DNA from 3 places in the Paenibacillus sp. FSL H8-0261 genome. Region 2 is predicted to be linked to each of the others. Evidence: predicted binding sites of a transcription regulator. Region 2 holds the regulator's gene; each other region holds the start of a gene.
What was found. Region 2 encodes NrdR, which represses ribonucleotide reductase genes. Its sites were predicted from a motif close to AACACNATATATNGTGTT; they were not measured.
Positions count from the first base shown of each region.

Region 1: nrdI (class Ib ribonucleoside-diphosphate reductase assembly flavoprotein NrdI) is a predicted target of NrdR. The motif match lies at 1,963-1,980, and genes of this name have one in related genera.
Region 3: MHI27_RS10570 (adenosylcobalamin-dependent ribonucleoside-diphosphate reductase) is a predicted target of NrdR. The motif match lies at 1,474-1,491, and genes of this name have one in related genera.

Region 1 is NZ_CP150297.1:1,585,376-1,590,312, forward strand. Features, by position in the region: gene nrdE (class 1b ribonucleoside-diphosphate reductase subunit alpha) at 1-1,545, opposite strand, end outside; gene nrdI (class Ib ribonucleoside-diphosphate reductase assembly flavoprotein NrdI) at 1,532-1,891, opposite strand; gene sigK (RNA polymerase sporulation sigma factor SigK) at 2,373-3,074, shown strand; gene MHI27_RS07025 (hypothetical protein) at 3,409-3,564, shown strand; gene MHI27_RS07030 (hypothetical protein) at 3,804-4,148, shown strand; gene MHI27_RS07035 (DUF5071 domain-containing protein) at 4,204-4,584, shown strand; gene MHI27_RS07040 (DUF5071 domain-containing protein) at 4,648-4,937, shown strand, end outside.
Region 2 is NZ_CP150297.1:2,086,252-2,091,188, reverse strand. Features, by position in the region: gene MHI27_RS09095 (hypothetical protein) at 441-1,271, shown strand; gene MHI27_RS09090 (hypothetical protein) at 1,455-1,676, shown strand; tRNA gene MHI27_RS09085 (tRNA-Lys) at 2,193-2,265, opposite strand; tRNA gene MHI27_RS09080 (tRNA-Ala) at 2,276-2,351, opposite strand; gene nrdR (transcriptional regulator NrdR) at 2,511-2,987, opposite strand; gene MHI27_RS09070 (alpha/beta-type small acid-soluble spore protein) at 3,152-3,370, shown strand; gene MHI27_RS09065 (lytic transglycosylase domain-containing protein) at 3,450-4,013, opposite strand; gene coaE (dephospho-CoA kinase) at 4,010-4,606, opposite strand; gene MHI27_RS09055 (MntP/YtaF family protein) at 4,616-4,937, opposite strand, start outside.
Region 3 is NZ_CP150297.1:2,444,914-2,449,850, reverse strand. Features, by position in the region: gene MHI27_RS10570 (adenosylcobalamin-dependent ribonucleoside-diphosphate reductase) at 1-1,290, opposite strand, end outside; gene MHI27_RS10565 (DEAD/DEAH box helicase) at 1,706-3,451, shown strand; gene MHI27_RS10560 (YqhG family protein) at 3,448-4,512, shown strand; gene MHI27_RS10555 (hypothetical protein) at 4,668-4,937, shown strand, end outside.

The DNA of each region.
Region 1 (4,937 bases), 500 kb from region 2:
ATCAGAAGCCTCAAATCCATGGAAAGACCGGCCGGTTGCAGCAGCGATCTCCATGCTTTTCTCCAGTGAATGGTAGTTCATGGTCATGAAGAAGGTCCGGACAAAATCGCGAGCCTGTTCGCTCTCATAAGCGATCTTGTTCTTGGCCAGATAGCCGTGCAGATTCATGACACCGAGACCGACGGAGTGCATCTCTTTGTTAGCTTTGGCTACGCCTGGGGCATTAGAGATGCTGGTCATATCGCTGACTGCAGTCAAGGCGATCATACCTTCATGTACCGATTCACGGATTTTGCCATGCTCCATCACGTTGACAATGTTTAAGGAAGCCAGATTGCAGCTTACATCACGGCGGATGGTATCTTCCTGTCCGTAGTCAGCAATTTCTGAGGTCTCCTGCAGCTGGAAGATTTCCGTGCAGAGGTTGGACATTTTGATCTGTCCAACGTTTTTCAGGGCATGAGCCTCATTGGCGTTGCTCTTGTTCATAATATATGGATAGCCAGATTCCAGCTGGATCATGGCGATTTTGGTCAGCATATCCCGTGCGCTCATGGCCTTTCTCTTTTTGACACGTGGATCGGCTAGCAGCTTATCGTACATTTCATCCAAATCCATGTCATCAAGATGCGTGCCATAAGCCTTGTACACACTGTAAGGGGCAAATACATGGAGCGGTTCATTGTCCTTCGCCAGCTTATAGAAGCGATTCGGAATGATCAGGCCGATGGACAGGGTTTTGAGTCTTGTTTTTTCGTCGGCGTTGATCTTCTTACTGTCGAGAAATTCAAGAACATCCCATCCAAAAATGTTGTAGTAGGCGGCTCCAGAACCTTTACGTTGACCCATCTGGTCAGCATAGGAGAAGCCGTCTTCCATCAGCTTGAGCACAGGTATAATGCCCTTCGCCGCATCCTCGACACCCTTGATTGTCTCTCCGCGGGAACGGAGCTTGGACAGGTTGACAGCCACACCACCGCCGATCTTCGACAGCTGCATGCAGGTATTGAGCACATAGTTGATCGAATTAAGCGAGTCGTCCATTTCGATAAGGAAGCAGGAGACAAGCTCACCGCGACGGCTCTTGCCGGCATTTAAGAAGGTTGGGGTCGCTGGCTGCAGACGCTGCTCCATCATCGAACGGGCAAGCATGCCGGCAGTAGCGGCGTTGCCGCGTCCAAGATGAAGGGAGACTGCCGCCACACGGTCCGGATAATGCTCCAGATATTGCTTGCGGTCATTGCTTTTTACAGCGTAATCCGTATAGAACTTCGAAGCTGCCATATAGGATGGAAAGCTGAAGTTGTAAGAATGGGTAATTTGGTAGACATCTTCAATCTCAGCCAAGCTGTACTGTTCGTAAAAATTTTCGTAGAAATCCTGTTCAATCATATAATCAACCTTGGCTTTTGTATTCGCAAAAACCAGGCTCCGCCGTTCTACATCCCGCATAAATTCGGCTACTGCCTCAAGGTCTTTATCCAATTGAAAGAAACCACTTTCGTCTCTCTTCATCAACATGTTGTTTAGTTCAATATGCCGCAACTCGGCTCACCTCCTGTTTAATTCGTTCCACATCACCAAATGTGCCCGATAGCTCAAATTTACCGATAACTGGTACATTGTACCGATCTGCAATCAAGTCTGCGCTATGCGCGAACAGCTCGCCCCAGTTCTTGTTGCCGCTGGCGGCGATGCCTTTCAAATTGGAATAATTGTTCTTCAAGAAAGCAGACACCTTCTCTGGAATCTGTCCAAAGCCGGTGGTATATGTAATAAGCACATAGGGCTCGTCAATGGTCATATGCTCTTCAATCTGCACAGCTGGCAGCTTAAGCTTACCAATGAAGCGTTTGACGTTTCCGGTTTTTGAATCGTATGCGACTAGCATGGAGTCTCTCCCCCTGTATATATTACTGTAAAGATTGAATAGATAAGCTATAAATACTGGAAAATCATATGCATACTATATTTAGTGTGCGTTGTTTATTTTAATCACTATATGTTGAAAAGTCAACATGAAAAGTGCATCCTAACTAGTTGGAAATTGGTCTAGTAAACGCTCTATTAAAGTGTTAATATCACGAAAATACGCAGGTTGGAGCGGTTTGCTAAGGCAGCTGTGTTGTTTTTTGTGATGGATCTTACTGCATCTTTTTTATCATGACAAATTAGCGTCACTCCGTTGAGCAGAACTGGGAGCAGATGGATGAGGACATTAATGAAGCTAAAGCGGAGAGACTAACAATGGGTTTGTACAATTTCCCCCGTACATGCACTTCTAGGCATCTACCCACATACAATAAGATGACCATGAACCCGTAAGGCTAACAGATCGGTTTCATTGTACAAGTGCGGGAGGTGTCGCCAAGTTGCCTGGATTCTTAAGTACGATCGCGTTGCTAATCAAAGAACTGACGTTGCTGGTATCCTACGTAAGGAACAACGCATTTCCACAGCCGCTCTCGGAGCAGGAGGAAAGCAAATACTTAGGCATGATGGCTGAAGGGGATGCTAAAGCCCGAAATTTGCTTATCGAGCACAATTTGAGACTTGTCGCCCATATAGTAAAAAAATTCGACAACACCGGAGAAGACATGGAGGATTTAATCTCCATCGGCACGATCGGCCTGATCAAAGCCATTGAGAGCTACCGTCCGAACAAAGGGACAAAGCTGGCCACTTTTGCTGCCCGTTGTATTGAAAATGAAATCCTGATGCACCTTAGATCACTAAAAAAGACTCGTAAAGATGTATCTCTGCACGATCCAATTGGGACAGACAAGGAAGGTAATGAAATTACACTTATCGATATTCTTGGCTCCGAGGCTGATGATGTCATTAAAGAGGTCGATCTCAAGATCGAGAAGAGCAAGATTTACCGCAACCTTGATATTCTGGATGACCGGGAAAAGGAAGTTGTCGTTGGTCGATTTGGATTGGATACAGGCGGGGAAGAGAGGACGCAGCGGGAGATTGCGAAGGAGCTGGGGATTTCGCGGAGTTATGTGTCGCGGATTGAGAAGCGGGCACTCATGAAGCTGTATCATGAGTTTTATAAGGCGAAGCGGTAGGGTCTTAGATAATAACTAAAGATTCACTATACAGTGTTTTAAAAGCGACTTGCCAACAGGGGAGTTGCTTTTTTGTTAATCAAGTAGTTGGGATAAATGAACATAAAAAAAGCATATTTAGAAAATTAACTTTTTAACTGCTGAGGGGTGTTATTATGACATACAAAGAAATTTATGATCTACATATTCAATTGTTACATGTATATGAGAACAATGAAAAGCACCAAGGTCCATATCAGACACAAATCGACCTGCTGAGAGTATTATGCAATGTCCGAACCGGATGTCAAGGCACTTTTCTAAAAATACACGGGCTAGGTATTATAATCCGAGTATGGGGCGATTTTTAAATGAGGATACGTATGAAGGGGAGATTGATAATCCGCTGAGTCAGAACCTTTATATTTATGTGCATAATAACCCGTTGATATATACTGACCCGACGGGGAATTATTGTGAATCAGCCGTTGGGAAGTTTTTCACATCCTAAAGGATGTACTAATCTTGATAGTATTTATGTACCAGATAGAATCAAAGATAAACATCCTAATAAATCAACTTCTCAACTTGTAAATATTTATAACTAAGAAAAAGAAACAAAAGTAGCTTTGGCTGGAGCAGTCATATTAAGAAATGAAGTTGCTCTACCTTTTCCAGGAAGTTCTTCTGGATCGATAATTAAGGGGTTAACCCAAATAGCGGGGACCATTGTGGCAACAAGTTTAGTGGTTGACTCAGCCAATAAAAATCGAGTTAAAGAAGGAACAATTATTTACAGATCTTCAGTATCAGTTAACTCCAAGGCCAGTAACTGATGAAAACGGGCTCTCCTTTTTTACTTATATTATGGACAACAATAATAAAGCGGTTATGACAACGGTAGAGGCAGTGAAGAAAGAGGGAGTGTTTTTAATAGAAAAATATCCCAATAATCCTAAACACCACCTTATTTCCACAAAAGATCCATATGAACACCAACTTTGGATGAATTCAAAAACAAATGCTAATAATGATCCATACTATTTAACAGGAATACTAATGAAAATATCAGTTCCAGTCCAAGTTCAAAAATAGTTTTAGATTTGATTGAAAAAATGAATTTTTTACCAAAAAGGGAGGGGAATCAATTATGGGGAATTTACCTCTAAGTAAAATGGATTATGAGAGTATTAAAAAATTAAAGCAATTAAATAAAAATGATCTTTTAGATCTGATTGAAGGGTTATCGATATATTTAAAGGATAGGAATTTTCCTATATTTGAAGATGTTGTGGAGTTATTACTTAATTTTAATAAGGAACTTATTCCTTTCATCAATAGGATATTCGAAGGGGAGGAAAGTGATTGGAAATTAAATGTTTTAGAATATTTATTGCCTCAGTATCCTATTGGAGTTCTTATTGAACTAGAAGTCAGTTTAATCAAGCTTGTTGAAACCCCAACTACATTAGATAGGGAATTAGAAGTTGATATGGCTGCTAAGGAAGTGTTAAAAAAAATTCAGGCTTAAGGATGGAACCACGGCTAGTTATTTCAATAGACTTTTCTTCATATTCGCTGTAGGAGGATAAAGATGGAGATCAAAAGATTAATCCCGAAAGATAAAATGGACATCGAGTCAGTAAATAAATTAAAAGCATTGGATATAAATTTATTTAAACCGATTATTCCTGATTTATTAGAGTGGACTGCAGATGCAAATTGGCCTACTACAAAAGAAATTGGGAAGTTGCTGCTTCCGTTAGGCAGGGAATTAGTTCCTCATCTCAGGAAAATTTTCGCTTCTGATGATGACTGTTGGAAATATTCAATACTTGTAAAGTTGGTTATAAATCTACCGAAATCTGTATTATCGGAGATGGA
Region 2 (4,937 bases):
GGGGCATTCGTTTCATCGATATACTTGTCTTTACAATACATATACAAATGTGGACATTCGGCCTTCTATGGTGAATCAAGCATGCCAACATTTCTGTCATATCTCATGCTAATTAATAGTACAAAATCGTGATCCTTTCGAAGAGTAGTGAAAAAGAAAAAAGCCATTTCAATAGAATTGGCTTTTCTTCATGTTATGGAAATAGAGCCTAGGGGGATACGCTACGCCCTGCACATTCTCCATCTACCCGTCATGGGAGTCTAAAACGACTAGACCCATGAACAAATCTTGGCATTTGATGTGGAATTAAGGGGAATCGTCCTAGGCTTTAAGCCCTATTCTCGAGGGGGAGTATATCCGTTGCCCTATTCAGGACCCGCCGATCTTATAGGATAATATAGAAAATGTATCCACTTGAATAGGAATGGGAGTGATTCCTCTTGTTACAATTAAACAGCGAACTGTGGGGCAAGCTAGTCGGTCCTTACGAGTCGGGCGAAATGGTACCTGAACTGTTGGAGCGTCTGATGCTTGATTTCGATAAAGAAGTTTTCGACGAGCTATTCCAGGAGCACTTATATCACCAAAATACGATCTATACTGTCACTTACGCGGCAGTACCTTATCTGGCCAAACTTGCTCTCGCATCAAAAAATATGGAAGTGCGCCATGAAATCTACATCACTTGCGGGATTATCGAGTCGTGTCATGACAAAACAAGATCTGAGCCGTATCCCTCGGATTGGAACGAACTCGCTCCTGAAGCGGGAAACGAGGTTTGCGCGGAGATGTACCAATCTTACTTAAAAGCGATAGCGGAGCTTGCTTCGCTGGTTCCAGAGATGTTGGCCTACGCCAAACAAGAAATAAGCAGCGATACCGAAAAAAGATATGTTCTCATTGCAGACGCGGCTTATCGGGAATCCCAGAGCGTGGCAAACATGTTTCTGAATTTTACGGCTGGCGACGAATATGTGGCCGTTTGCGGAGCATGTAATCAAGAGGCTTACTTGTGGCCGAGCGGAGAAGGCGGTCGTATACAAGCATTCGCGGAAGATCCGGTATTCGAACCCCTTCAGGCAGCACATGAGGTTACTCCCGTTGAGGCATTCGTTGAAGCGGAACATCAAATACTGGCGGAGCGAGCCGATCAGCTGGGCGATTCCTCTTTTTTGAACCAATTGCCGTATTTGGCCGGGGAAATGAATTGTCCTTCATGCGGCGCCAGAATGCAGGTTTGGCCTAGTTTGCTTTCGACTTTTGGAGGGTAATAATCAGGAACTGGATATCGCATCCATTTCTATGTTTGGGGGGAATGACTTATCAGTGTTTCTATTTATTACACATGCACGAGGGAATACGTCCTAACAGAAAGCGAACAACAAGCAATCACAGCCATTGTCCAACGTTATGATCAGGATTTTGAAGGGAAAGACCGGGCGGAGTCTTTCACAGTGTACAAATTCGATTCGTCCAGATCAACGGAGATCTTCGCTGGCGCTACCAAGCTGTCCATGACGGATCAGATTGAAGATTTGCTGAACGATTTATTTCATTGGTTGAAATGTTTGACCGAGATACGTAGAAAAGTAGACGGTGGTGAATGGCATGTTCACCTGGATGATATCGATGCAGTGTGGGATGATGAATTAGGCTGGAAAATGCCTGAAAACTGATTTCCATAATGAATGCCATGCACTTGCTTGCCAGCCTTCAAATCATAATCATTACCTTTTAGACTACTTACACTTGAAGTCGCTAAAAACGAGCTAATGTTCAATTTTAACGTCAGTTCTACTGAATCTCGGTAAACCCTAACACACTCAATGATCGTACTAAGCATCATTTTCTTTTTAGCAGTAGAAGCTTTCTTAAATACCTCGCGCCAAACAGGAATATAGGTCTGGAGAGCCTGCATTTCAACTTGTTCTACCTTTTTAGCATTGAGCTTCTGAATTACCTCGAAAAGAAATAGACCGCCCTAGTCCAAAGGATGCGGTCTATTTCTGCCCGTAATACCTGAAAGCAGCCGCCCTTAAAAGCGGCTATTGCACTGGGAGCCGTGTTTCCGCACGGCTCTCTTTGCATTGTACGATTTATCTACCCAAACTATACTACGATCAAAACCAAATAAAAAGTCACTCCGCTTCCTGAACAACAAAAGAAACGGCATTTCTGCCGTTTCTTTAGGATGGACTCTCAGGGGCTCGAACCCTGGACAAATAGATTAAGAGTCTACTGCTCTACCAACTGAGCTAAGAGTCCATATGAAGTTTGGTGGAGCCAAGGGGGATCGAACCCCTGACCTCATCGCTGCCAGCGATGCGCTCTCCCAGCTGAGCTATGGCCCCAAACGTAATTTTCAGATGTATGAAATCACACATTCTAAAATTTAGTTCGGTGTATTTAAGTCATTCTGACAAATCCAAGCGCCGTAGGCGACTCCTATATAATATAAAAAATCGCCTTCGCTGTCAACACTTTTTTTAGTCATTAGACTAGCCACAACCCTACAATCTGTCCAGATCCCCAGTGCTCTTAGATAGCAGACCCTTCAGTTCCTTCATAAACATGTTAATATCCTTGAACTGGCGGTATACGGATGCAAAGCGAACATAGGCGACTTCATCTACTGGATAGAGCTGCTCCATAACCAATTCACCGATCTGTTGGCTCTCTACCTCAGCTACGGCGATGCCGCGTAGGGATTTCTCCACCTCAGAGACGATCTTCTCTAGACGTTCTACAGAAACGGGGCGTTTCTCGCAAGCCCGGATTAAACCACGTAGAATTTTATCACGGCTGAATTCCTCACGGCTGCCGTCTTTTTTGATCACGATTAACGGTGTTTCCTCGATCATTTCAAAGGTTGTAAACCGTTTGCTGCAACGCTCACATTCACGCCTGCGGCGGATGGACTTATTCTCATTCGCTGGTCGCGAGTCGAGCACTTTAGTATTTGTGTGATCACAGTAAGGGCATTTCATAAGCTTCATCACTTCCTATTACATAATGTTTTTAGTCCCGGTATGTTAAACATCCGGCTTTTAAAGGGCTATTTCATTTTTTCCAGAAATCACCGTTTTTTTATTGTAATGATTATGGCAAGTCCGGCACATAATACAGTTACCAACAGAGGAGGTGAACAGCAATGAGCCAAAACAACAGCTCCAATAACCTTGTAGCTCCAAATTCCCGTGGTGCTTTGGAACAACTTAAATATGAAGTTGCCCAAGAACTCGGAATCACGCTTTCCCCAGATGGTTACCAAGGCAATAAAACTTCTTATGAAAATGGTTCGATCGGTGGTTACATCACTAAACGTCTTGTAACCCTGGCAGAACAACAATTGGCAGGTCAATACAAATAACCTGTCCACATAAGCTTACTGAAGAAGTATTAAACGATCGCAAGATCGTTTAATGCTTCTTTTTATACATAACACGGTTTTAGAATTCGTTGTAAATATCCGTGTACTGATCATAGTAATAGTTGACGCGCTGTACATAATGGCGGGTTTCACCAAACGGAATATCCTTAATCGTAGCATCCGTTCCATCCCAGATCCCCTCATCCAGCCATTTTTGAACTTTACCCGGTCCAGCATTATATGCAGCGATAACCGCTGTACGTTTACCTTCGAATTGACGGGATAATGTTGAAAGATACCAGGTACCTAGTTCAATATTTGCTGATGGTTCATGCTTTAGCTCCTCCATAGAAACATCAGGAAGCTTGGCCTTTTCAAGGGCCCATTTGGCGGTATCCGGCATAAGCTGCATTAAACCTATAGCACCTTTTCTGGATTCTCGTCCAGTTTTGAAGTTCGTTTCCACTCGGATAATCGAAGCCACTAGAAATGGGTCAATATCGTACGTAACGCTGTGCTTACGGATCTCATCTTTATAATGGATCGGATAAAACCAGGACATCCAGTTCGTACTCAGAAACAATATCGCAGTAAAACCAATGAATAACAGAAGAAGGACTCTTTTTTTACGTAACCATTTCATGATAAGCCCAGCCTGTCCCAAAGAACAGCAACCTGTTGCTCAGTGTGCGCAAGTTCGCCACTGTTGTCAATGATATAGTCCGCTTTGTTACGCTTCGCTTCAATATCCATCTGTGCATTTAAGCGTGCTTCTGCTTGTTCTATAGAAAGTCCGTTACGTTCCATTAATCGAGCGATTTGCACTTCACGAGGCACGTAGACCACCAGTATTTCATGGAACATGTTCTCGAGTCCTGATTCGAAAAGAAGAGGGATATCCACAATTGTTAACTTCTTTGGATCTTCTTCCTCCATGCTGTTCATACGTTCTTTAATCTCCCGCCGGATTGCGGGATGCGTCAGATTGTTCAGGGCTTGCAGGGCCGCCGGGTCTTGAAATACAATGTCCCCCAGCTTTCCCCTATTCAGTGTGCCATCCGAAGAGAGGATCTCGCTTCCGAATTGTTTCACAGCCGCAGCCAGCACCTCATGACCGGGGAGCATAACTTCTCTGGCGATCACATCCGCGTCAACCAGCCTCGCTCCCTTGCTCACAAGCAGTGCGGACACCGTGCTTTTTCCGGATGCAATGCCTCCGGTTAAGCCAATAATCATGTACTCACCTCATAATAGCTTCAGTATTCCCATTGTAATTAATAATAACGCGGGTAGTGCAGCAGCATGCTTCATCCAGTAGTTCCCGGCGAATCTTAATCCAGTCTTCATGCCCAGCAATAGAAATGTACCACTAAACAGAGCAATTGTAAGTGATGTCCATATCGGATTGAACCCCAGCAATGCTGCGCCAAGTCCAGCTCCAAAAGCATCTAGAGAGAGGGCAATCCCGAGCAGCATAGCCTCCATCGAAGAAATACTCCCGGAATCATCCATATCTGCAGAAGACGGAGTACGCAAGATCTGTACAACAATCCCCAATCGTCGTAAC
Region 3 (4,937 bases), 360 kb from region 2:
AGCAAGACCCATCGTTCCGAGACCCACACGGCGTTCGTTTTTCTGATTCGCTTCATTTTCCGGGAAATGATAAGGCGTCTTATCAATGACATTGTCCAAGAAACGTACGGAATAACGCGTCGTAGTCGCGAGATCTTCCCAGTCTACATCATGATTCTTCTCATCGTAGAATTTGGACAGGTTCACAGCAGACAAATTGCAGACTCCCCAGCCTGGCAGTCCTTGCTCCCCACATGGGTTCGTACAAATGATCGGATTAAAATACCAGCTGTTGGACATCTGATTGTAGTATTCCATGAACACAACGCCTGGCTCAGCGGATTTCCAAGCGGATTCAATAATGGTGCGCCACACATCACGCGCTTTAACGGTGCGATAATGAATAACGTTTTTGCCCGCAGCCTTCCACTTGTCTAGATCGCCATCCCACACATCGTTGTAATCTGGATCTGTAGTATCCGGAAATACGAGATCCCAATCCAGATTTTCTTTTACAGCCTTCATAAAGCTATTGCTCACACATACCGAAAGGTTCGCATTCGTAACTTGACCCATCGTTTGCTTTACGGTAATGAAGTCCTCCACATCTGGATGCCAGTCATTAATCATGAGCATAAGTGCACCACGGCGGCTACCGCCTTGTTCAATTAGTCCAGTGGTATAGCTAAACAGACCGCCCCAAGATACAGAACCACTGGAAGAACCATTAACACCTCTCACAATTGCCCGGCGTGGACGTAGAGAGGATAGGTTAATCCCTACACCGCCACCACGAGCCATAATTTCTGTCATTTCAGACAATGTCTGCATGATGCCGCCACGGCTGTCTTTTGGAGAAGGGATCACATAACAGTTGAATAATGTTAGTTCTTCACTAGCGCCTGCACCCGCTGCAATACGTCCGCCCGGTACGAGCTTCCAATCATCCAGAATCGAACGGAATTTGCCTGCCCATTCTTCTTGAAGCTCGGGCGTCTTCTCCACAGAAGCCATAGCTGTAGACAGACGATCCCACATTTCCTCTGGTGTTTTTTCTATATTAAGCGTCAGCTTTTCAACATCTGATTTCACAAGTTCGCCGCTGCGCGTCTTCACGGTTACGATTCTGCCGTTACGTTCTACGATCTCTCCGACTTCCTTCGTGGGAAACTTCGGATCATCCTTTGTTAGAACGAGTACAACATCGCCCACTTTAGCATTATTGCTGTCGGCATCCTTCCAAGCATAACGATCCAAAAATATTTTTTCACTTAGCCCTTCAAGGCGTTGCTTCCGTTCCACTTTACCCAATAGAAAAACCTCCCGCAATGTAGTAAATATTAGTTCCAATTCAGGTGTGGGCGTACATTTTGTGACCCACAACAAAAACTTCCTTACACTTATCTTCCGTCTTACGGGTGTATGTAGGAAGTTCATCTTGTCAATAACAAATAGCAGCTACGCACTTTAAAAAAATCACATTTTCATGCTTTTGTCACAATATATTGTGTGCGTCAGCTTTTAAACTATACCACATATTGTATCGAAGGTCTTTTTCGAAAATAGAGTTAAGCAGCCGAAATATCGCAAACCTTGCCGCGTTTTCTCGCTTTTACTCTCTTTTTTAAAGGCTATCAAGAAAAATAGAAGGTTATGAATTCTCTTGTTTAAGAGCATACTACTCCTACGAATGATGATATGAAATAGCACCTGAGGAGGCTGTACCATGACGCAATTATTCCGTAATTCTCTACCTCACAAAGGTGGAAAGTCAGCGCCTATACTGCCTGTTCCTCTTTCTTTTGACCGGAATTGGCTGCAGGATCTAGAACTCAAACTAGATAAAGGTGGTCCATGGGGAGACTACCGTCTGTCCAAGCTTGCTGTGCAAGGTGAACAAACGGGTCTAGTAACCAGCTTCGATGAGCTGCAATGCATGAAACATTTATCCGGATTATCCCCGCTTCCTCATCAGCTCGATACCGCGCATAAGGTTTTGTTTGAGATGTCGGGCCGCGCGATTCTTGCAGATGAGGTTGGACTAGGAAAGACGATTGAAGCAGGACTTGTACTCAAGGAATATCTTGTCCGCGGTCTAGTCTCTAAAGTGCTTATTCTGGTACCCGCTTCCCTCGTATTGCAGTGGGTCCGCGAGCTGAATGCCAAGTTTGGCATCTCTGCTGTTGCACAGAAAAAAGCATATTCCTGGGGGAATGCGATTGTCGTCGCATCTATGGATACCGCGAAGCGCGATCCTCATAAAGAGATGCTGCTGGAAAATGAATATGACATGTTGATTATTGATGAAGCGCATAAGCTAAAGAACAAGAAATCGACCAATTATCTATTTGTACAGCAATTACGCAAAAAATATTGCCTGCTCCTAACCGCTACTCCCGTTCAGAATGATCTGGGCGAGCTATTTAATTTGATCACTTTACTGAAACCGGGGCAACTAGGAAATCAGGGTGATTTTGCTTCGAATTTCGTCGTTGATAAACGCCAACCTAAGAATGAAGGTCAGCTAAGGGACGAGCTATCGAAGGTGATGATCCGCAATCGGCGTGGCGAAGGTCCAGTTAATTTTACGAAACGAAAAGTCCGTAATATTCCGCTAGTTCTTTCACAGGAAGAGAGAGTATTATATGACGCTGTCACTTCTTTTGTTAAAGATCAGTATCAGGAATCAGGCGGCAATCTTAGCAGCATGCTTTCCTTGGTAACGCTTCAGCGTGAGGTGTGCAGCAGTAGGGATGCCGTCTTCATCACTTTAGTTAATCTGATCAAGAAGCTGCCTGCTGATTCGCCGAAACGCGATCGGATGATGGAGCTATTGCAGACACTTCGTACGGTTAAGACCAATACCAAAGCCGAAACAACACTATCTCTCATTCAAGAAATGAATGAAAAGGTCATCGTTTTTACGGAGTATCGCGCGACTCAAGAATATTTGCTTCAGTATTTCCGCGAACATGGGCTAATGTGTGTTTCTTATTCCGGCGGGATGAATCGTGGTAAAAAGGACTGGATGATGGACCTCTTCCGCGGTCGTGCTCAAGTCATGATCGCTACTGAGGCGGGTGGTGAGGGCATTAACCTGCAGTTCTGTCACCACATGATCAACTTCGATCTGCCTTGGAATCCCATGAGAGTAGAACAACGGATCGGGCGGGTGCACCGGTTAGGTCAGGAAAATGACGTGGTTATCTATAATTTGTCCACACAAGGTACGATTGAAGAACATATCCTTCATCTGCTACACGAGAAGATCAATATGTTCGAAATGGTCATTGGCGGGCTGGATGTGATTCTGGAGCGTTTTGAGAAGAAAGAATCACTGGAGAAAAGTTTATACAAAATCATGCTCGAATCCCGCTCCGATGAAGAGCTGCGACATGAGTTAGATCATATCGGTGAATCCCTAAGTGAGTTGACTCAGGGTATTAAAAAGGAAAGTGAGACTGCGACATGACCCTCAACTCACAGGAAGTACGCAAACATGTAATGGATTATCTGGAGGCGACAGAATGCTCCATTATTGAAGTATCGCCCATTCACGTAACTGTAAAGCTATCGCCAAGAGCTGACAGAATGCTAACAGATCGACCTTATTACTGGGGGTTCGTGGAACGTACTGGTGTTGATCCGGAGACACTCTCTTTCACTTTTGTATTTGATCCGGAAAAATACGATAGCCAGGCAGCTATAGAAGTTCCGCCAACGGTAAATCACAGCATCGGAGCATTGAATCCGCCAATTACCGGAAACCCAGCGATGGGCGCCACAACAGATGCTGAGGCTAGCGCAGATCTATTGAATCCAACATCACCTGAATCTAATGTGGTTCATGTCCCCTCCTCAAATCCAGAAGATAGCATCCTAGCCCGCTACTTCGGTATTGTACCTGCATTGCCCCGAATTGGGCCCGGTATGATAAGACGTGAAGATATCATCTATGGTAGCAAGCGCCTGCAGCAAATTTGGAGTGCGGCGCAAGATGAAGGGAAATGCCTTTACTTATTTGAAGATCCCGGTAGCAGGCAGCGGAATACACTCTTCTCTGCAGCTTATGAACCGTGGCTCGGCGTCTGCTATAAAGTGGAGATGAGCTGCGATTTGAAACGGGAAGAACTGCATTATCTTGGAATATCGCTGACAAAAGGGACCATCATTGATGACTTTAACACTAAGATAGCCTCGCGGGAGATGATCCCCCGTTTACCAGAAAACGTCCATATTCAGCCTTATGAATTAACAGTGACAGCCGCTACAGATTTATTAGAGGCTCATCTTACCTCTCATCTTGCCGAACTCGATTACACTTGGGCAGAACAGGCACGTGAGCGTCTTAGAATCGAGCTGGCTATCATTGATATTTATTACGGAGAGCTGCTGAAAGAGCCTGATGAAGAAAAACGTTTAGGCACTCAAGAGCAGTATAACCGTCGTCGACAGGAGACCATTTGGCAATATGAGCCGCAAATTGCAGTTTCTGCGATAACCTACGGACTGTTTCATCTGCGAAGCCTATAGAATGCGACCCTACTCGCTAAAAGCAGGCAAAAAAACAAGAGAACTTCCGCCTTCAAGCGCGACAGCAAGCAACAGCCTTTTTATTGCCTGTCCACTACAATAGAGTAAAGCTTAACTTTCCTGACATTTCTTAACAAAGAAAGGTGATCGACGCCATGAAAATAAGTTTGCAACGGAGGCTGAAACTTGCGGGTCAAGGATGCCTCCTCCTGCTTCTAAGCTTTGGACTGTTTGTATCCAGTTCTGGTTCCCCTTCAGCGCTCGCGCTGGCCAGAGTAAGTGTGATCCAGTCAGTCACGCAGGATGCAATTCCTGTATTGAAGATGAGTACCTTACCTTCACCCAGTACGGTCCAAGAATTCGCTAAGGCTACATTGAACAAGCTCGCTGCAGAAGCTCCATTTACAGCCTGGAAGGATGCAAGG